One region of the Roseibium sp. ROS1 genome, then DNA from elsewhere that is predicted to be linked to it. Evidence: riboswitches for the same ligand, from Rfam matches in the RefSeq annotation. Region 1 holds a riboswitch; each other region holds the start of a gene.
The links. A riboswitch is a leader RNA that binds a small molecule or an ion and turns the genes downstream of it on or off. The one in region 1 is predicted to bind cobalamin.
Positions count from the first base shown of each region.

Region 1 (7,279 bases):
CCGAGACCCACGGACGGTCTGTTCGGCATAAAGATCGACCGAATAGGGATGCGACAGGGCCATGAGATTGGCGAGCCGCAGGCCTGCCCGGCCTGTTCCAAGCCGTGATTGCGCAGCGGCAAAGCTTCCCAGTTCGGTGTCTGCAGCGGAGAGGAACAGAATGTCGGCTGGAGACTGGCCGAGATCGACCGCGTCCCCACCGTCATCGATCCGGCGCGTCTGGCTGGCGAGAATGTGCATGCTTGGTCTTTATTTCCAGCTTCTATCCAGCGTGTCAGGCAGCAGCCGTCAATTCACCCAGCAGGCCACGAACCGCAGTCAGGTCGAGGCCTTTCAAACCGATTACGACCAATCTGCCGCTGCTCTCGGCGCCGGCGGCGAACCAGGTTTCGACACGCGGTCCGACAGCTTGAACCATTGCAGGTGTAGCCTTGCCCTCGATTTTTACAGCCCCCTTGATGCGCAGGACGCCTTTTTGCGCCATGGCTTCCAGAACCTTTGCCTCTGCATCTTTCAGGCTGGCGAAAGACGAGACTACCAGCACGTGACTTTCAAAATCATCGTGATGGTGATGATCGTGATGATGGTCGTCATGGTGATGATCATGATCATCATCGTGGTCGTGGTCGTGGTCATCATGATGGTGATGATGCTCGTGCCGATCAGCCATATCGTCCTCGGCAGCAGAGCCCCTACCGAGCAGAACTTCAATCGGAAGCGTGCCTTTTTCGGATGTCACCACGTGAACCGCCGGACGAACATCGGCGGCGATCTTCTCATGCACCTGCTTCAAAGCGTCTTCGGAGACGAGATCAGCCTTGTTCAGAACAACGAGGTCTGCGCAACGCAATTGGTCGTGGAAGAGTTCTTCAACAGGACTGTCATGATCAAGAGCCTCGTCGGCGGCACGCTGCGCGGCAAGTGCATCTTCATCAAGTGCGATCCGGCCTTCGGCGAGTGCTGCAGCATCCAGCACCGTGACAACACCATCTACCGTTACCTTCGGCTTGACGCTCGGCCAGGAGAAGGCGCGAACGAGCGGCTGCGGCAGAGCCAGGCCGGAGGTTTCGATAACAATATGCTCCGGCGGATTGTCCCGCGCGAGCAGCATTTCCATGGTTGGCAGGAAATCGTCGGCAACGGTGCAACATATGCAGCCATTGGTAAGCTCAACCACCTCTTCCGCGGCGCAATCGGGATCAGCGCATCCATTCACCAGGGAACCGTCGAAGCCCATGTCCCCAAACTCATTGACAATAAGGGCAATGCGTTTGCCATTGGCGTTGGTAAGCAAATTGCGGATCAGCGTGGTCTTGCCTGCTCCGAGAAACCCAGTGACGATCGTTGCCGGAATTTTTGCGCCCGGCTGCAGGGATGAATTGGTCATAATTTGATATCCGGTTGTGATGTGGGTTTCAAAAGTATCGGCAGGCCCGCAGCAACGAAGACGACCTGTTGGCACCTATGCGCCATATCCTGGTTCAGTCGTCCCTGCACATCGCGGAACGACCTCGACAGACGGTTCTCCGGCACGATCCCCATACCAACTTCGTTGGAAACGAAAACGCACGGCCCCTGAAGACCCTTCAGAACCGCGCAAAGCCGCGCCGTTTCGGCGGGGATGTCCTTGTCTGCAAACAGCAGGTTCGACAGCCACAGGGTCAGGCAGTCAACAAGAACCACCCGGTCTTGCCTGCATTCGTTTTCAAGCACGGCCGCAAGTTCGAGCTGTTCTTCCACGGTGAGCCAGGACGGGCCGCGTTGATCTTTATGAGCGGCGATCCGGCTGGCCATTTCATCGTCGTGGGCAGCACCAGTCGCGACATAGATTTTTTGCAGACCGGTTTCATGGACAAGCTTTTCCGCGAACCGGCTTTTTCCGGAGCGGGCACCGCCGAGGACCAGCGTCGTCCTCTCGCCGTTTGAATGCGTCATTCCTTCTCCCAGCCGTCCGCCCGACAGCGCCATAGGGTTGACAATGTGACGGCCGGTCTCCTGGCTTGCGGCTCAGCGCGGTCTGTACCCCTTCCCGGCCCCATCAGGACGCCAGTGGTTTTCGTACAGCCACTCACCGCTCACAGTTGCGGGGGCAGCTCCGGATCTGGACTTGAAAAAGACCGCACCGGATTCCCGTTTCATCCGGATCAGGCAAGGCCTTTTCCGGAACCGTCGGTTTCTTCCTAAACGTATCTTGAGGCCGACACAAGCAGCAGAAAGTCGCTGACGACTAACCTTGAAAATCGGCCAGGCAGTCAACACGGACGCCTTCTTGCGACAAAGTCAGAAAAAGGCACAGCCGATTTAGCCTGCCCGGGGTGTTCCAATCGTCGCGAAACGTAGGGTTTTCCAAGCTCGACAGAACGCCTAGCCATCTGAAATATATCGAGTTTTCCACACCGAGATCAAAAAAATGACGGCTTGATGAAAAAAACGCCCTCGGGGGCTTGGCAAACGGATCAAGCCTTTGATATACGCATCTCCATCGACGGGGCGGCAACGCGCTGGCCCCGAGCGTGGTGATCCCCAGTAGCTCAGTTGGTAGAGCAAGCGACTGTTAATCGCTGGGTCGCTGGTTCGAGTCCGGCCTGGGGAGCCATCACCACCTCTTCTTAATCCTCCCGAATGCTGCAATTCTGAAGGCTGGGACACCGTTCAGTGTCCGGGTTGATCTTATTCGCGTTTGATCTTGCAACAATCTGCACCGCCTCAAAAAACGACAGCCATTTGATGCGAGCGCGTCTTTCGCAGTAGTAACGTTCCGCACCATCTTCCTAAACAACATTTCCTGGCTACGTTTTTAACGAAGATCGCGCCTCCATTGGCTCTGTGTTGTTGAATAGCGCTTCTTGATAAAGCTCCAGGTTGCTCCTATCGTGATTTCTCCAAAGGGAGCATCATGGAAAATCGCAGCTAAATCCAGCACCCCTGAACCCGCAAATCTTCACATGCGTGGTACCTTTTATGAGCGGCGACAACACACACACCATTGCCACCGTAACCGCAGCACCAGGTTATGCCGAATTTCTTGAAGCCTACTGCGACAAGGAACAGCCCCTGCTGATCAAGGGACTAGCAAAAAACTGGCCCGCGCGGGAAAGGTGGCAATCCGGCCGATTACGAGCAGAACTCCATACGCTGCCAAAGGTCCGCGACAGAGGTGTCTTTTTCGTCAGCCGCTCCCCCGTACTCGAACAAGATATCGAGATGCCGGACTTCCTGAAGGAAATCCTCGCGTCCGATCGGATAATGCAAGATTCCGTTGCCTGGAGGTTCTGGATCAACAGCAGGAACAACCGGACAGAGTTCCACTACGATACCAACGCCGAGAATGTCATCACAGTTCAGGTGAAGGGCCGTAAGGAATGGGTACTGGTTTCGCCCGAAACACCGCTACCGTGCTACCCGTTCACCAACTTCTCTTTACTGAAAGACGAAGAGCGATTGCTGAGGAACAAGCGGTTCTACAAATTCGATCTGGAGGAAGGCGATCTTCTCTATCTGCCTCCCCATTGGTACCACCGGGTGGTTGCCAAGGAAGACGAGAACATCAACATCAATTGGACTTTCACGAAACGCGAAACCTCGGTCATCTCGAAAGAATTCAAGCGTGACATGGAGCGGTGCGGCCTGCTGCATTCATTCAAGAACAGTGATTCCGCGCTGGTTCGGCGCTGTTACGAAACCGCTATCCGCGCCCTTCCAAATGTTGGCGGTATTGGCTGGGGTCTGAAATCGTTCATTTCATCGCCCTATACGCCAAGCCGCGGAGCATTGGTCAACCGCTTCTTCAAGGAATTGCTGCAAATACCGAATACGCTGCTGACACTTCCAAACGTTCGCTCAACGCTGAAAAAGGTCGACAAGACCTAACCGGCGAACGCGCTGCCAATCCCACAAGTTCGGCGCAGTATGTAGACCACCAGCGTATATGCCGGGCTACGTATTCGAGAATTGCTCCCCCGCAATCCATACGCCCTCGACCTCATAGGCTTTGCCAAGCTGCACGAAGTCAGCCGGATAGCCTTCTTCGAAACGACCGAGTGGGCGCCCGAGAACGTCCGCAGGATCACTGGTTGCCATTGCAAGAGCAGCTTCGACCGGAAGCTCGAGTGTGCCGGTGAGAAACTTCAAGGACGCCGGCAAATCTATATCGGCGCCGGCAAGCGTGCCGTCTTCGAGGGTCAATGTGCCATCGCGGCGAAAGATTTCTCGCCCGCCCAGGAAGAAGGACGTAACATCGGTGCCGGTCTGAGACATGGCGTCGGTAACGATAAAGATTCTGCCCGGGCCAGTCTTTGACTTGAGCGCGACCCGCATCGCGACCGGGTCGACATGGACACCATCAGCAATGATGCCCACGTTGAGCGCGCCCAGATCGAGCGCGGCGCCCACAAGGCCGGGTTCGCGGTGTTGCAACGGGCTCATGGCGTTAAAAAGATGGGTGACCATCGAAGCACCCGCTTCAACCGCTGTCTTGCACTGCCGGTATGTGGCTCCGCTGTGGCCAAGACTGACGTGAATTCCCGCATCAGCCAATTCCCGCATCTGTTCTGGCCGCACCGTTTCCGGTGCCACAGTCATGATGAGGCTTGGCAATTCCCGCGCCGCGCGCAGATAAAGCGCCATGTCTTCGCGGTTCAAAGGCCGGATCAGATTCGGGTCATGCGCCCCCTTGCGCCCCGCGAAAAGATGCGGCCCTTCGAGATGCAGACCATGAAACCCCTTCACGCCCCGCGACCATGCGGCAATTGCCAGATCAACGACTTTGCGCGTCACGTCGGGCGTGTCCGTAATCAAAGTCGGTGTCAGGGCTGTTGTCCCGAGGCTGACATGGGCGGCGCAAATACGTTCGATATCGTCGACTGTTTCCGCATCCCCCAGCATCAAGCCACCGCCGCCATTGACCTGCAGATCGATCAATCCCGGTGCGAGAATGCCGTCGCCAAGATCGACAGTCTCTACGCCAACGGGCACCTGATCGGCAGAAAGAAGGCCAGCCACCTTGCCATCTTCGACAAGCAGGGCAGCATTCGCATGGATTTTCTCACCATCGAAAACCCGGCTGCAGAGATAGGCGGTTGTGGAGGTCATACGGTCTGGGTGACTTTCTTCAGGTGCTTGGGAACGTCCGGATTGAAACCGCGCTGCCGTGCAAACCATTCGATGAAGGCGTAGAAAGAAACAATCTGCACCAAGGCGTCGGTCAATGGATGCCCGGTTGCCTGGAACGCCAGCTTTTCCGCCCGTTCCACCTTGTCGGTCGTTGCAAAAACACTTCCGCCCTGGTCCACCATGCGATCCGCAGCCTGGGCTAGCCCCTCTTCGGCTGCATCGCGCACACCAAGCGCCAGGATCGGGTAACCGTTTTCGACGATCGAGACAGGACCGTGCATTACCTCGGCGGACGAATAAGCCTCCGCATGGATCTGGCAGGTTTCCTTAAATTTCAGCGCAGCTTCATTTGCGATAGCCAGACCAGGTCCGCGTCCAATGACATAAAGCGAACCCCGCTGCTCGATCGGCTCGGCAAGCGCGCGCCAGTCCTTGTCGATTGCTTTTTCAAAATGATCCGGCAAGGCAGCCAACGCGTCGAGCAATTCCTTGTCAGCTCCGATTTCCGCCAAAAGCAGCAGGCCCGCCAAGACGGAATTGACGAAGGTCTTGGTCGCTGCGACGCTGCGCTCAGGACCTGCGCAAATATCGATCGCGGCGCTGGAAAGCTTTGCCAGTTCACTTCCCGACGTGTTGGTAAAGCCTACAGTGAAAGCCCCCTGCGCGGTTGCACTTTCCACAACCGAGAGACTGTCCGGGCTGGCGCCGGATTGGGAAATTGCAATCACAAGAGCCTCACCCAGCTTGACCTTGCCACCATAAACCGAAGAAACGGATGGGCCGAGAGATGCCATGGCAAGACCAAGGTAGATCTCCGAGGCATATTTGAGAAACGTCGCAGCGTGGTCAGAAGAACCGCGAGCGACGCTTGCCAGGAACACCGGCGCGCCTGCCTTCTTTGCAATGTCGCGGATCAACGGGTGTCCATCGGCCAACAGACGGCGCGCAGCGTCCGGGATTTCTTCGATTTCCCGGCGCATGTGCGTCGGCGTGGCCATGGTACTTGCTTCAATCATCAGGATTAGTCTTCCGAAATCTGAAGTTCAGCGATGAAGTCATATGCATCGCCGCGGTAAACGGAACGGGTGAATTCGACGACATTTCCGGACGCGAGATAGGACACACGTTCTATTTTCAGCCCGGCAGACCCGGCCGGCACACCGAGAATGTCGGCATCTATAGGCTCAAGATTGCGGGCTGAAATGCGCTGGATAGCGCGAACAGGCTGCAAGCCGGCCGCGCGCAGGATCGCATAAAGAGACGTGGTGACCCGCTCCGGATGAGGCAGGACGCTCTCGGAAAGGGAGGCACGCTCGATTGCCATCGGGGTGCCGTCTGCCTTGCGAAGCCTGTCGACGCGGGCAACGCGCTGACCGGACGTGAGACCGAGCGTGAACATTTCTTCAGGCGAAGCTGGAAACAGTCCGCGGCGCAGCCACTCGCTGCTGGCGGAAAGACCACGGCGTGCCATATCCTCGGAAAAGGACGTCAGGCTGGAAAGGCGCTGTTCAACTTTATGCACCTTGGGCGCAACGAAGGATCCGCTGCCGCGCTTCTGGACAACGACCTGATCCTCAACAAGTCCGGCAACTGCCTTGCGCACCGTCACACGGGACAGATCCGTAATGGAGGCAATCTCGCGTTCAGACGGAAGCGGCTCATTCTCCTTCAGCACGCCGTCGTCAATAGCCTGCTGAATGCGCCGCCGCAGCTGCAGGTATCGGGGACCGCTGGAATTCGCCAACCAGTCACCATTTTCCAGCAAGGAAATGAAGTCAGTCATGAAAAGGGGCGCCTTAGGAGATGAAAATAATACCTTTCAGATACCAATTTAAACTCTATCGAAACCGAAAATCAAGTGTTAAAACAATTTCCGAACCCGCATCACCACCGATGGAGCACCCAACGGAAACGTTCCCGGAGCGTGATTGCCTTGAGAAACTTAATTCCGCGATACGAAACTTGGTGTGCCTCCGAGTTCCTGAACCATGAATTTGCCGACGACCGAAGACCGCGATCCGATTTCCATTGGCCTGTCCAAAAAGTCTGATGAAGACGTCCTGTCGCTGCTGCTGCAACGGCAGAAAGATGCGCTGAATGCCACCGAAACGGCCATTCCGGAGATCGCAAAAGCCGCCGAAGCACTTCAGGCAGTCACTGTTTCAGG
Region 1 is NZ_BAAGIG010000002.1:1,115,150-1,122,428, reverse strand. It holds gene cobN (cobaltochelatase subunit CobN) at 1-240, opposite strand, end outside; gene cobW (cobalamin biosynthesis protein CobW) at 275-1,387, opposite strand; gene cobU (bifunctional adenosylcobinamide kinase/adenosylcobinamide-phosphate guanylyltransferase) at 1,384-1,935, opposite strand; cobalamin riboswitch at 1,969-2,186, opposite strand; tRNA gene ACYQ6M_RS13240 (tRNA-Asn) at 2,521-2,596, shown strand; gene ACYQ6M_RS13235 (cupin-like domain-containing protein) at 2,962-3,870, shown strand; gene nagA (N-acetylglucosamine-6-phosphate deacetylase) at 3,937-5,091, opposite strand; gene ACYQ6M_RS13225 (SIS domain-containing protein) at 5,088-6,128, opposite strand; gene ACYQ6M_RS13220 (GntR family transcriptional regulator) at 6,134-6,895, opposite strand; gene ACYQ6M_RS13215 (N-acetylmuramic acid 6-phosphate etherase) at 7,101-7,279, shown strand, end outside.

Region 2 (7,279 bases), on a different contig from region 1:
GCACCACGCCGTTGACGAGGACCTTGAAGACAGTGCTGCCCGGGATCGGCACCGCACCTGCACCGATGGCGGCTACAATGGAAATAGCCAACACCAGCACGCCGGCCAGAAGCAATACCCCATTCCCCCGCAACCGGCGCAGGCCAGCGCTTTTGGCCGTGAGCAGGCTCATGCCGGTCTATCGTTTCTGCCTGCAACGACAGTTCGAAGCATCTTCTGCAAGGCTCACTCTCCCCAGAACGCTTCGGTGAGCTTTCCGATGGCCTTGAGGTTCCGCGGCCCCGGGGTTGCCTCGACATAGTCCAGCACGACAAAACGGTCGTTCTTGACGGCTGCAATATTGGCCAGGGCGGGATTGTGTTTCATGAAGTCGCGTTTCTGGTCAGCCGTCACTTCGCCGTAGTTGACGATCACGACCATGTCCGGGTCTTTTTCCACCACGGTTTCCCAGTCGACGGTCGCCCAGCTCTTTTCAAATTCGTCCATCACGTTGACGCCGCCGGCTGCCTCGATAAGCGCTGTCGGCATGGCATATCGTCCGGCGGTGAAGGGCTTGTCCTCGCCGCTGTCGTAGACAAAGACCCGCAGCGGCTCTTCACCAGCAGGCACCGTTGCCGCGATCCGGTCCAGCTCCAGCTTGTAGGCCGCAACAAGATCGTGCGCGGTGTCTTCAACACCGAAGATCTTTCCGAGGTTGAGGAGGTCGTTATAGAGATCCTGCAGAGACGCCTTCGGCTTGTCGCCGATATGAATGCAGGATTCGGTCAGCTCGTAGACCTTGATGCCGAACGGCTCCAGCGTTTCAGGCGTCACTTCACCACCCACCTTCATGCCGTAGTTCCAGCCGGCGAAGAAGAAATCGGCGTCGGCCCCGATCAGCACTTCCTTGCTCGGATATTTCGACGCGAGTTCGGGAAGTTCGGCAACGCCCTCACGCATTTCCGCGTCCAGCGTCTTCCAGCCTGAAATGCCGGTATATCCAACCATGCGGTCGCGCAGGCCAAGTACCAGCATCATCTCGGTCAGGTTGACGTCATTCGAAACGGCTGCTTTGGGCGGCGTGTCGAAGGTCACCGTGCGGTTGCAGCTTTCCACCGTCGTTTGCGCAATTGCCGGTACAGACAGAAAGGTGAGCGCGAGGCCCAGGGCAATTTTTTTCATATTAAGTCTCCAGAAATTCAAAGATGGAAGGTCAGGTAGCGCTCGCGGCTGGCAGACAGTTGCTCCAGACGGACCTGTACCGAATAGGCTTGCTCAATGTTGCCGGGGGTCAGCACCGTCTCCGGCATTCCCTGGGCAACCAGTCGGCCCTCATGCAACAGCAAGACCTTGTCGCAGACACGGCTTGCCAGGTTGAGGTCGTGCAGGCTGGTGACAATGGTAATGTCCAGATCGGCAATCAGCTCGACGATCTCGAGCTGATGACGGATGTCCAGATGGTTCGTCGGCTCATCCAGCACCAGAAGCCTTGGTTCTTGCGCCAGCGCCCGGGCCACCATCACCCGTTGCCTTTCCCCCCCTGACAATGTGCCGAAGGCTCTTTTTGCATAGGACAGCAGATCCATTTTCCCGAGACAGTCATCGACGATCTCGGCGTCCCGCTTGCCTGCGCCGGCAATACCGGTTGCATGGGGACGCCGACCGAGTGTGACGATCTCGCGCACGGACAAGGCAAAGTCGGTCGGCTGCTCCTGAAGCACGGCGGCGATCGTTTTGGCGGCCTCCCTGGCACTGATGTGCCAGAGATCCGTGCCATCCAGAAGGATTTCGCCCGTTTTCGGTTTCAGGAAGCGATAGAGCAGCCGCAACAGGGTGGATTTGCCGGCACCATTGGCGCCGGCAATTCCAAGAACCTCACCGGCAGGCAGACCGAAGCTGAGCGGATGCAGAATGGTTTTGCCCTGCCCCGTCTTCCAGCTGACCTCCCGGACAAACAGATCGATCCCCGTCATGAGAACGCCGTCCCGTCAGCTTCCGAAACGATCATCGCTGCCGGAAGCCGGCCTTGCGATGCGCTCCAGCGCTTGCCGTGGCTTTCCTCGGTCACCTCGCATCCATTTTCAATCTGGCGATACCGATTGGCGTAGTCGACCAGGTCGTCGATGTCCGTATCGTCCTCAATGTCCCCAAAGAGGTAGATCGCCTTGTCGGTGGCCTTGAATGCCAGCGTGCAAGGTCTCGAACAGCTCTCCATGTCGGCTGTTCCACTGATTTCGAATTCGTCTCCAACGACAGGCACTGCCTGTGCCATTGCACTCTTCAGCTTGCAGATCAGCCCATATCCGGGATGGCAAGTCTGCCCATTGTGACGACAGGTCGTGCAGACAAATATCTTGTGCGGATCATTGCTCATGACGCGCCTCCACGGCTTCTGCCAGTGAACCGACAGGAGGCTGCGGAAAAGCAAAGGCATTGCTTTCCTCGTTGCACAGGGCACGGCCGGATCGGGTACGTTTGGCACAATCATCATGTAATGTTATTACATTACCCATGTTCTTGCTGACAACAGATTTTTGCAGCCCATCGGGAACCATCGCGCGTGCTGCGCGCGTCGCCAGCGGATCAGCCTCGGTCAGGAGGTTGGCAAGTCTTGAGAATTCAGCAGAAAATTTCCGGTTCATATCGCCCTCCGCGATTTCGCGGGGCAGTTAGGAACCGAATGTGCAACTTTGCCGGCAGGTGCCGATTGGCCATGTCACTCACTCCTCCGGGGCACCCCGCCCGGGTTAAGGTTTAAGGTGAAATGGCAGGTCTCCTGACTTGCGGGTCATTGCTTGCCTGATCCTTCCCGGGGTCTCCCCAGTGGCGCTTTCAGGTTTGCTCACCGCTCACAGTTGCGGGGGCAGTCACGGATTTGCAGCCTTTCGGGCTCGTCGCACCGTGTTCCCTTTTAATCCCGGTCCGGAGTTCGGAGTCGGGAACCATCTCTTCCTAAGTGCGCGAACGCCTGAAAAATGTCAAAGACTTTTGCGGGTCGCTGCTCTTGTCTGGAAGCACGACAGGATTGCCTGGAAGCGGAAACACCCAGCCGCCTCGGCAGTATTGACCCTTGCCTTCAAGGCTCAAAAATCTTACCTCCGATCCATGAAACAGGATGCCCTTCCCCCGCGCGCCGCAGCGCGCCCCCTCACCCTTGAGACCCACGGCATTACCCGCCAGGACGACTTCGCCTGGCTGAGGGCGGACAACTGGCAGGAGGTCATGAAGGACCCGTCCGTGCTGGATGCCGACATCCGCAGCTATCTGGAAGCGGAAAATGCCTATCACGAAGCGCAGATGGCACCGACGAAGGCTCTGCAGGAGAAGCTTTTTGCGGAGATGCGCGGCCGCATCAAGGAAGACGACAGCTCGGTTCCTGCGCCCGACGGGCCCTTCGCTTACGGCCTCAAGTATGAAACCGGCGGCCAGCAACCGGTTTTCTTTCGCACCCCGCGTGACGGCGGCGCGGAAACGGTTCTTCTCCATGGCGACAAGGAAGCCGAAGGAACGGCATATTTCCGGATCGGCGGCGTCAGCCAGTCGACGGATCACAAGCTCATCGCCTGGGCCTATGACGACAAGGGCTCGGAATATTATTCACTGAAGCTGCGCGACGCCCAGTCTGCCAAGGATTTCGACTACGCCATCGAGGACACGGGCGGCGGCGGCGTCTTCTCGGAAGACAGCCGCTATGTCTTCTACGTTCGCCTCGACGCCAACCACCGGCCCTCGAAACTCTTCCGTCACGAAGTCGGTTCCGACCCGGCGAGCGACGTTCTCGTCTACGAGGAAAAGGATGCCGGCTTCTTCATGGGCGTCGGCAAGACCCAGTCCGGCGACACCATCGTCATCGACATTCATGATCACGAGACGTCCGAAGTCTGGATGATCCCGGCCACCGACCCGACCGCCGAACCGGTGCTTGTCGCAGAGCGCGAGACCGGTATCGAGTACTCGATCGACGATCACGGCGACACACTCTACATCCTGACCAACGCAGGCGGCGCCGAGGACTTCAAAATCGTCACTGCGCCGAAAGGCACTCCCGGCCGCGAAAACTGGTCCGATCTTGTGCCCCACAAGGCAGGATGCCTGATCCTGTCGCATTGCGTCTACAAGTCCTTCATGACGCGGCTGGAGCGCGAAGACGGCTTGCCGCGCATCGTGATCCGACGGCTTGCAGACAACATCGAGCACTCCATCGCCTTCGACGAGGAAGCCTATTCGCTCGGCCTTGGCGGCGGCTACGAGTTCGACACGAGCACGATCCGCTTCACCTATTCCTCGATGACAACGCCGTCGCAGACCTTCGACTACAATGTCGAGACCCGCGAGCGTATTCTGCGCAAGGAACAGGAAGTGCCTTCCGGCCATGATGCGGACGACTACGTCACCCGCCGGTTGATGGCTCCCGCAGCCGACGGCGAAACCGTGCCGGTGTCTGTGCTCTACCGCAAGGACACCAGGCTCGACGGCTCCGCACCTCTGCTGCTTTACGGCTATGGTTCCTACGGCATCACCATTCCGGCGAGCTTCAACACCAACTGCCTGTCGCTGGTCGACCGGGGGTTCGTCTACGCCATCGCCCATATTCGCGGCGGCAAGGACAAGGGCTTCCATTGGTACAAGGATGGGCGGCGCGAGAACAAGAAGAATACCTTCACCGACTTCATAGCCGCGGCAGACCATCTTGTTGCGGAAAACTTCACCTCGCACGACCGCATCGTCGCTCAGGGCGGCTCGGCCGGCGGCATGCTGATGGGGGCGATTGCCAATCTGGCACCGGAAAAATTCGGCGGCATCATTGCCGAAGTTCCGTTTGTCGACGTTCTGTCGACCATGCTGGACGACACGCTGCCGCTCACGCCGCCGGAATGGCCGGAATGGGGCAACCCCATCACGGACAAGGCAGCCTACGATTACATCGCGTCCTACTCGCCCTATGACAACGTCGAGGCAAAGGCCTATCCGGCCATCCTGGCGGTAGGCGGATTGACCGATCCACGCGTGACCTACTGGGAGCCGGCCAAATGGGTTGCCAAGCTGCGGGCAACCGGCACAGGTGACAAGCTGCTGATGCTGAAAACCAACATGGAAGCCGGTCATGGCGGCGCTTCCGGCCGTTTCGACCGGCTGAAGGAAGTCGCCGAAACCCAGGCCTTTGCCCTATTGGTGACCGACAAGGCCTGACACCTCGTCAGACCCGAGGATTTTCCGGGCGTGCGGAGCAGTTCGCACGCCCAGGAACCTAAATTCCTTTCACACGCCCTTGCGGGTACCACCCGAGCGAACGTGACTTGATTTTGACCAAGTCTTCGGCTCATGTGAGAGTTGTTGCAAATCAATCAATTGAACGGTCCTGGACCGTACCGATGCTGTTCACTGGAGCCCGTGATGACCTGCTACCACACACTTCCGCACCGCCTTGCTGATGGGCTGAAAAAGGGGTTGCGCCTGGTTCCGGTCATGGCCGCCACGCTGAGCCTTGCCGCATGCCAGTCCTACGACACGACCGGCGGCAACGTGGTGGAAACGCTGCTGTTCTCCCCCACATTCACCAAGAACCGGCAGGACATTCCCAGCACCTACAACACAGCTTATGACTGCCGCACCTTTACCGGCAGCGGCTGGAAAGGCATTGCCGGTGGCAAGGTCTTCAATTTCAGCCAGAAATACATCATTTCCCAGGCTGGTTGCTTCAAGACTCAAGGCGAATGCAACGCATGGCTTGCGGTCATGTCCAGCTACATCGATCAGCCGCGCTACATCCGCTGCAATCCCTACACTGCATAGGACATCAAGCAGATCTTGCAGGATCACGCTGGACGACAGTCCCCTGAAACACGGGAAGCGCTGCCATGAACGGTTCCATGTAATCAAGCAGGCAGCGCGCCCGGGCATTGAGCAGCCGCCCGGTGGGCCATACCGCAAAGATATCCCGTTGCTGGCCTTGCCAGTTTGCGAGCACAGGTTTGAGGCGACCTGAAATCAGGTCATCGGAAATCTCACTCGCAGGCAACAGAGCGAGCCCGTGACCGTCGCCGGCCAGCTGCCGGGCAAGACTGATGTCATCGACAACGACACGCGCATCGACAGGCACGGTCTCGCGGCAGCCCGTTTCCCGATTTGTCAGTTGCCATTGCGGAAGCGTGGACACCCGCACCACCTTGTGCCGGCCGATCTGGTCCGGACTTTCCGGGGCACCCGCCTGTTCGAGATAAGCAGGCGCCGCAACGAGAACCGTTGCCACCACCCCGAGACGCTTCTGGTAAAGCCGCTCATCGGTCTGGGGTCCGGCTCGGAGGGCAATATCGACCCTGTGTTCCAGCAGATCCTTGTTCTCGTTGCTGAGCGTCAGCGTCAGCTGGATCTCCGGAAAGGTCTTGAGAAATTCCGACCACATGGGCTGCAGGATGCCGATGGAAATATTGGTGGGCGCCGCCACCTTCAACGCTCCCCGAAGACCGTGCAGATCGGTGCTTAACCCGTCCAATGTCGTCTCAGCGGTTTGAACCAGGTCGGCAAAGGCCTCGAAATACGCTTCACCCGCCACCGTCAGATCGAACTTCCGCGCGGAGCGGAAGACCAACTGCGTGCCTATGGTTTCCTCCAGCTTCGCCAGGCGCCGGGTCACCGTTGCCGCAGGCAATCCGAGATGCGCGGCAGCCTTTGCCAGGCTTCGATTGCGCGCGATATGAACAAACAAGGCGATGTCATCGAGCATGATTTCATTTTCAAAATTTAAACTCTCATTATTCGATATAGATTGAGATTAGAGAAATCAATAAGTCTGTCTTCGTCCTTAAACGCAACGGAGACACTCATGGGCAATTACTTCATCAGCGCTGGTATCGAACTGCAACAGGGTGCGGAGCGGACCAGGGCAGAGACGGAACTGCGCCGACTTGTGGCAGAAACCCAACACGAACCCGGCTGCAATTTCTTTGAAATCCGGCAGAACCTGCAGGATCCCGACAAGTTCACCCTTTGGGAGAGCTGGACAGACAAGGACGCCCTGGCTGCCCATTTCGAAATGCCGCACACCAAGGCCTATCTCGCGCAGAACCTGACACAGGTCAGCTACATTGAAGAACTGGGCGAAATCGGCACCAGCGAAGCGATCAAAAGGTAGTCAGTCATGAAGAACCGATTGATCGCGACGTTGCTGATGTCGCTGGGTCTGTCGCTCTTGATGTCGTGCTGGGTCACATTCCTGAACCTCGGCTGGAGCGACAGGTTCTTCTGGCAATGGATGAATGCCTTTCGCCTGGCATGGCCCGCCGCTGCCGTCATCGCCTTC
Region 2 is NZ_BAAGIG010000001.1:1,614,220-1,621,498, reverse strand. It holds gene ACYQ6M_RS07395 (FecCD family ABC transporter permease) at 1-172, opposite strand, end outside; gene ACYQ6M_RS07390 (ABC transporter substrate-binding protein) at 226-1,161, opposite strand; gene ACYQ6M_RS07385 (ABC transporter ATP-binding protein) at 1,179-1,952, opposite strand; gene ACYQ6M_RS07380 (DUF1636 family protein) at 1,949-2,353, opposite strand; gene ACYQ6M_RS07375 (hypothetical protein) at 2,343-2,621, opposite strand; cobalamin riboswitch at 2,729-2,941, opposite strand; gene ACYQ6M_RS07370 (S9 family peptidase) at 3,085-5,169, shown strand; gene ACYQ6M_RS07365 (hypothetical protein) at 5,374-5,772, shown strand; gene ACYQ6M_RS07360 (LysR family transcriptional regulator) at 5,777-6,703, opposite strand; gene ACYQ6M_RS07355 (putative quinol monooxygenase) at 6,803-7,111, shown strand; gene ACYQ6M_RS07350 (DUF2798 domain-containing protein) at 7,118-7,279, shown strand, end outside.
Region 2: linked by a shared signal. The riboswitch ahead of ACYQ6M_RS07375 (hypothetical protein) and the one ahead of cobU (bifunctional adenosylcobinamide kinase/adenosylcobinamide-phosphate guanylyltransferase) in region 1 are both predicted to bind cobalamin.

Region 3 (7,279 bases), on a different contig from region 1:
CGAGACCGACAACCGATTTTGGCTTGGCCATATCGAGTATGGTTTCGGTCAAGGCTCCGGTGCCGCACCCTATGTCCGCCCAGTCTGCATCAGCAGGCGCGTTGAGCCAGGACACGAACTCTCTTGCGATCAATCGGCTCCATCTGCCCATGTAGTGATCGTAACTGCGACCTGCACTCCAGGAATCGTGTTTCGCATTGCCGGACATGTCCTTGGCCTCCCGCCCAGGATTGATATTCCAGATTCGAAAATAGTGCCTTTGAAAGTGGAATTGGACAACGGCAATCTATCTAGCGCCGGACCTAAACCGCGAGAAAACTGCTGAGATGGGGCAGGACATTCGAGAGCTGCAGGTCAGATCCTGACCGGCGGGCGAACCGGCGCACTTCGATCAGGCGATTGAAGGCCGCACCAGGTTCACAGTGCGGCAGCTGGGCTTCTGCAATCCAGGTGTCCACGTAGGGCCGCGCCTGCACTGCGCCCTTGCCAATATGCCAAATCCGGTCCCGGTAAAGTAAAAACTATTTATAGTTGCCCTTGCTCGACAACAAACCACGAAAATTGCCTACGAACCGACAACGTCAAGAACAGCATGTTCAGACGCTACTCAGACGCGCGTCGATTTGGGGTGTTGGTTGAAAATCGCACCTTTCGGTACAGAAATCGGGCCAAGTTGAGAGTGTGATCGATTCAAATCTTCCGTAGATGCCGGTCAGGCTTGGTAATTCTACGCGGACAGGGTTTCTCGTGAATTCAGTAGTGCCTAGGAAAAATTGACGAGCAATTTGGCCGGTGTGAAAGAAATAGATGCTCGTAGGTTCAATAGTTCCAGAATAGGGTCGTGTTTCCTCTTTCAGGTTCAGAATTTGTTGAGGCGGCTGCCGAAACACTGCTGGTATCGGGTCGCAGTTCGACCCGGGCAACGCAATGGACCGAAGGGGCTTGTTTCGTGCTCGAAACCGTTCGATCAAGAGGAAACGCGCTGTTCAAGCGCGTCTTTGTGCGGGCAACGCTTTATGGCGTGTTCGGATTGCTGGCTTTTTCGCTGGTTCTGATCGGCATCGATTATCTGACCCAGACGGACAAGATCGAGGAACGCCTTGCTCGGACTGCTCACGACAAGGCGCTGTTTGTCACCAATATCGCGGCGCGCGAAATCGCCAACAAGAACTATGGTGAAGTCGAGCGGCTTTTGAATGCGATTGCGGGTGACAAATACATTATCGCAGCCAAGGCCTATAGCCGCTTCGGTCAGGAGTTCGCCAGCGATTTTACCTCCGCAGAACCCTCGAGCGCCGTGCAGTTCAACGAAGGCGCCCTGAATGTCGCGCAGTCGGGCAAGGCTCAGTATTCGGAAACCGCCGATATGATCGAATACATCCTGCCGGTTTCCCGCAGTGGGGAAGTGGTGGGGTCCGTGCTGGTGCGCATTTCGAAGCACGAGCTTGCGGGCGTTCTGAGGGAAAAGATTGTTCAGGTGGTGTTGATCCTGGCGGTTCTTCTTCTTGCCTTCGTTCCGGTGATTGCTGCGCTGATGTACCGGGCAACGGCAGGTGTCAGCCGCGTGACGCAGGCAGCCAATGAGGCCGCTGCCGGTTACCTCGACTGCAATCTGGAAACTGATGCACCAGGCGAGGTGGGTGACCTGCAAACCGCGTTCCGCGGAATGATGGTCAAGCTGCGCGAGAATATTCTGCGGATCGAGGAACTCGCCTACACCGATCGCATTACCGGTTTGCCCAACAGGGCCAAGCTGGACAATGTCGCGATGACGCTGATCGATCTGCGACCCAAGGAAACGGGCAGCGTTCTTTACATCGGACTGGACCGCTTCAAACTGATCAACGACATGCACGGACATGCCGTAGGCGACAAGCTGTTGCGGCTGGTCGGCAACCGATTGGCCGTCCTGGTCGACGAGCTGGTCAAGCCACTGACGTCAAAACCCCCCTGCGTTGCCCGGTTTTCAGGCGACGAATTCGTCGTACTGTTACCCGGCGTCGATGATTTGCAGACGCTTGCCAAGTTGTCCAGAACGATGGTCGAGCGGCTGGGTGGGGCCTACAGAATTGGCCGGCTTTCCCTTTCGCTGACCGTCAGCGCGGGGATCGCGAGATACCCGGAGCACGGTACAACGGCCGAGGAAGTTCTGCGAAACGCCAACATGGCCATGTATGAAGCAAAGGGTGCCGGCAGGGCTCAGTCGATCGCCTACAACGATATCATTCGCGAACGGATGACCGAGCGCGAACAGATCCGGCACAGGCTGCAAAGCGCGCTGAGAGACCGCACGCTATCCGTTCACTACCAGCCGAAGGTCGACATTTCGTCCGGCAAGATTGTCGGTTCAGAAGCGCTGCTGCGCTGGAACGATGCCGAACTCGGATCCGTACCGCCCTACAAGTTCATTCCCGTGGCAGAAGAATGCGGTCTGATCGTTCCGATCGGAGAATTCGTGCTGGCATCCGCGCTCTCCGACATGAAATCCCTGCATCGGCAGAATGTCGATGTATCTGTCGCCGTGAATGTTGCGCCCGCGCAGCTGCAGGCAAAGGGGTTTACCGGCAGAATGCTCGGGATCATTGGCGAGAGCGGGTTCTCGACGGAGAAGCTGGAACTGGAAGTGACGGAATCGAGTCTTGTCGACTATTCGCAGAACCTTCTCGATCAGATCCTGCCGATCAAGAAAGAAGGCGTCAAATTTGCAATCGACGACTTCGGCACCGGCTATTCCTCGCTGCACAGTCTCGCGAGCATGCCGTTCGACACGCTGAAGATCGACCGGTCCTTCATCATGGACATTGCCAATTGCGAGGATCGCCGGACCATCGTCGAGCTGATCCTGATGCTGGCGAGGCAGCTCAATCTCAACACAGTTTCCGAAGGGGTCGAGACCCAGTTGCAGATGGATTACATCAATCTGTGGGGCGGGACGCTCGGCCAGGGCTACTTGTGGAGCCCGGCAGTGCCGTTCGGCGAGTTCTCGCGAATGGTCATGAAGCGGGAAGGCGTGGCGAATGCGGCCGAGCCCTGGAGGCAGGCAGCCTCCTGAACTCTGATGAGGGATGTCCTGATGGCCGTATGTGTCTAGTCGTGTACGTCGACCAGACCTTCAAACAGAGCGCTCTTTGATCCGTCGGACAGGCATTCCACGGTCAGCGCCTCCGTGAAGGCCTGCTGGTCAGAGGCTTCGACGGGGCTTTCTGCGAGTAGCGTCAGGATCTCGTTGCCGAGGCGCAACAGCTCCGGACGGACATCCTTGATCAGGTCGGGTACGTTCTGCGGACGAGCTTCGCCGCTCTCCCAGCGTTCGATCCAGCAGGTTTGAATGTCCTTGGCCGCATCTATCTGCGCCTGGAAAAACAAGGTGGCATTGTCAGCCGACAGGCCGTTTTCGACTGCCTTTTCGCGGGCAGCATCCAGCACCACCTTTTCCCTCGGCAGATCCTCGACAGGTTTGTCGTTATCCGCTTTCCAGGCTGCAACCGACTGCATGAACGACAGACGTTCGTTGATGGCGCCGAACAGCTTGTCAGGTGCCGCCCAGCCAGGAGTGACGGTGGCAGCAAGGAGAGATACCGCAAAAGCGGTCAGGGGAATCGATTTCAACATGGCCGAAGACTTTCACAGGTCACCGCCTGCGGCAAGTCTTTGGTTGTGGTCTACTTCTTTTCAACCGAGCGGCTGATCTCGGTGATCACGCCGAATGCGACGGCGGCCATGATCTTCAATAGTCCGCTGTCGAGCGCCTGTTCGCGTGTCAGATTGCCAAGGAAAAAACCCGGTCTTGGTTCAGTGACTGCTCCAAGAGTAACGCCGGCCAGAAGTGCCAGCTGAATGCAGCCAAGGAAAAAGACGACACCAGCGATAAGCGTTCCCAATTTGGTAAAGGGCATTGCAAACTCTCATGATGTGCTTTGTATTCGAGTGAGGTTATCTTTCGTTAGGGTTTCCGCAAGTAAAAATCACAATTACCCTAAATACAGAAAAATTTAATAAACAATGGTTTTGATTTTCATCTTTGATTGGATTCTTCAAATGTCATGTTTTTCAGGTGGCTGACGCAATTCCCTGAAGAAGTATTTTGAGATCTGAAGCTTGTTGGTAGTGCTAATTCGGCTGATTTCGGTGGTGGTCTTCAGACGGCAAAATTTCGGTGCAATGTCGCATTCAGACCGAATATGGCGAAAATTCGCTTGCAGAATATCGCCAATCCTTGCAAATCTAGACGATGCGATGGTTTCGCCCGAACAAGCGTAAAGGCGGATGAAATGGGAACACGGTGAGGCGTACCCAACAGGGACCAATACCGTGGCTGCCCCCGCAACTGTATGCGACGAGCAAAGCCCTTCAAGCCACTGGAGCGATCCGGGAAGGCGGGCAGCGCAGAGACTCGCGAGCCAGGAAACCTGCCATCCAGCGGTCCCATCGGGGCCGGTTCACACCATCTGCTCGCGCACGGAGGGTGCGCAAAGGAGAAATGACATGCATATCGAACCGGGCATCGTCGACGGTGCCAAAATCGTACTCAGCTACGGTACCGCGGCTGCTTCCTTCGGCCTTCTGGGCAAAATGGCTCTCGACACGATCCGCAAAAGCGGCGTTCTCAGCCTTGCCGTCCGCTCCGTCATCACGACGGTTGCCGTGTTCTGCTTCTTCGAAATCCTGCCGCATTACCCAGTTGGTGTTTCCGAAGTTCACTTTATCCTGGGCTCCACCCTGTTCCTGATGTTCGGCGCAGGTCCGGCAGCAATCGGCCTTGCTGCAGGCCTTCTGCTTCAGGGGACGCTGGTTGCTCCTTTCGACCTGCCGCAGTACGGCATCAACGTCACCACGCTGCTTGTGCCGCTGTGGGCTGTCAGCATGCTGGCAAACCGCATCATTCCGGAAAAGACAGCCTATGTTGACGTTTCCTACGTTCAGGCACTGGCTCTTTCCACCACGTTCCAGGCCGGTATCGTTGGCTGGGTTGCTTTCTGGGCATTCTACGGCCAGGGCTTCGGTGCCGAGAACATGGCTTCCGTCGGTTCCTTCGGCTTTGCCTACATGCTGGTGATCCTGGGCGAGCCGCTGGCCGACCTGGCTGTTCTGGCCGCTGCCAAGACATTGGCGCCGCTGACCCGGAACCTTGCTTTCGAAAATCGGCTGCACAACGCGGCTTAAGTCTTCGGGCTTTTGCCGAAATCAAGTCACGAAGGGCGGCCCTGGGGCCGCCCTTTTTGTTTGTCGTTCCGACGCCTTGACAACGTACAATCAGAGGTTCGTTGCCTCGGTGGAGCGGATCTTCTTCCAGTTGGCTTCCGCCTTGGTGATCGTGCCGGACTGGTCTTTCTGGAACTCGCGGAAGATGGCTTCGTTCAGGAACAGATAAAGCTTGCCGTCCACAACAGCCGCGAACTGCGGATCGCCGTCGAACTTCTTGCCGACTGAAACACCGAAGGTGCAGAAGCCGCCGTTTTGCGGCAGGTACTGATCCGGATGCGCGGTGAAGGCATCCATGGCTTCCTGGGATGCGAAGTAATAGGCAACACCGTCGTGGACGGCCGTATATTGCGCGGTTCCGTCAATCCGGTTGCCCAGGCTGACAAAGGCCACGGGATCGACACCATGAAGACCGAGCGGGCTGCCGGCGGCCGTCAGGCCACTGGAGGTGTTGTATTCGTCCGCGGCCATTGCCGGGGCAGAGAGAGCGGCAAGAGACAGCAGCGTTGCGGCAATGGCGGATTTCATCAAGGACATGTTCTACTCCTGAAAGGGTATGAAGGTTGAAGGCCGGATTTGCTCCGGTGCCTCTACCTTGCGTCCGAAGCTCAGGCGTCTCCATGTTCGCAAGTTCCCGAGGATTTGCAGATCGTCCGGATTGCAGCTCAAAAAAAGACACCGGCGTGAGGGCCGGTGTCATTGTGCGTGGACGGTGGCTGTCAAGCGGCCTGCGCAACCGTTTCCTGCGGTTTGGCAAGGCTGACCACTGTCAGGACGGCAATGGCGTTGACCAGGTAATAGGCGAAGTCGAGGCCGGTGAAGCCAAGTGCGAAGGGAGCTGCCAGGAACACGATGCCGACGGCAAAATCGACCGCCAGATGAACCGAATACGGCAGAATGCGGATGATGCCAGTCTGGTGATCTGTCAGGATCGTCAGGGCCAGGGCCGCAAAGCCTGTCAGGAAGGATAGCCAGAAGGCGATCGGGTTGGATTGGCCGAGATCAAGGAATACGGGCAGGGCAATAAGGCCGATCGCGACGGGATAATCGAGATAGGCGTGCATGGTCTTGGTGACGAAGCGAACAGACATCTTTCAGGTCCTCCAGGTTGGTTTCCTGCGGGCGGATTGCCCACGAGCCCAAAGATGTTGGTCGACTTCGGTTCTATCCATGCACGAAAGTCCCTGAAAATTGACCGATCGTCCGGGAGCCTTGCGCTTTGCGGTGTTGAGGCAAAAATGCGGGAGTAGCACTTCAACCGGAACCGGCCTTTCATGAAACATGACGCCCTGACCCAGATCCTGGATGCCTTGAAGCTACGGGGATCCGTCTATTTCCATACCTGCTTTTCGCCACCCTGGGCCGTGCGGGTGCCGGCCTTCGGCAATGTCGCGCGGTTTCACATGGCAATGCGTGGTGGCTGCTGGCTGGCGGTGGATGGTGTTGAAAAGCCAATCCGCCTTGCGACCGGCGATCTCGCCGTCATTCCGCACGGGGCCGCTCATATCCTGAGCGATGAACCGGACCGTCCCGCGGCCGAAGTGGACGAGGTCGTGCGGCAATCCGGTTATACGGGGGAAGGCGCGCTCTATTACGGCGGTCCGGACGAGGAGCTGGCCTGTAAACTGTTCTGTGGCCATTTCGAATTCGAGGAAGGCTCGGTCCATCCGCTGCTCGATGCCTTGCCCGCCGTCATTCATCTGCCCAACACACAGACGATGAACGCCTTCTGGCTGGAAGCAGTGATGCGATTTGTTGCCAGCGAGGTGCGCGCCGGGCAGCCGGGGTCCGAGGCGATCATCCACCGGTTGACGGAGATCATCTTCATCCAGGTGGTGCGAACGTTCGTCGACAGGGAGGGGGACAGGGCCGGATGCCTGGCGGCTGTGCTCAACCCGAAGCTCGGGCGCAGCATGTCCAAGATCCATCTGGCGCCGGAAAAGCCCTGGACGGTGGAGAGCCTTGCCCGGGAGGCTGGCATGTCCCGGACGGTTTTTGCAGACAGGTTTACGAACCTCGTCGGCATGACGCCGCTGGCCTATGTCACCCACTGGCGCATGGAACGGGCACGGCGCGA
Region 3 is NZ_BAAGIG010000001.1:1,429,635-1,436,913, forward strand. It holds gene ACYQ6M_RS06475 (class I SAM-dependent methyltransferase) at 1-208, opposite strand, end outside; gene ACYQ6M_RS06480 (hypothetical protein) at 303-458, opposite strand; gene ACYQ6M_RS06485 (EAL domain-containing protein) at 950-3,052, shown strand; gene aroQ (gamma subclass chorismate mutase AroQ) at 3,088-3,612, opposite strand; gene ACYQ6M_RS06495 (hypothetical protein) at 3,663-3,896, opposite strand; cobalamin riboswitch at 4,221-4,431, shown strand; gene ACYQ6M_RS06500 (energy-coupling factor ABC transporter permease) at 4,486-5,163, shown strand; gene ACYQ6M_RS06505 (YHS domain-containing (seleno)protein) at 5,254-5,739, opposite strand; gene ACYQ6M_RS06510 (hypothetical protein) at 5,922-6,293, opposite strand; gene ACYQ6M_RS06515 (AraC family transcriptional regulator) at 6,477-7,279, shown strand, end outside.
Region 3: linked by a shared signal. The riboswitch ahead of ACYQ6M_RS06500 (energy-coupling factor ABC transporter permease) and the one ahead of cobU (bifunctional adenosylcobinamide kinase/adenosylcobinamide-phosphate guanylyltransferase) in region 1 are both predicted to bind cobalamin.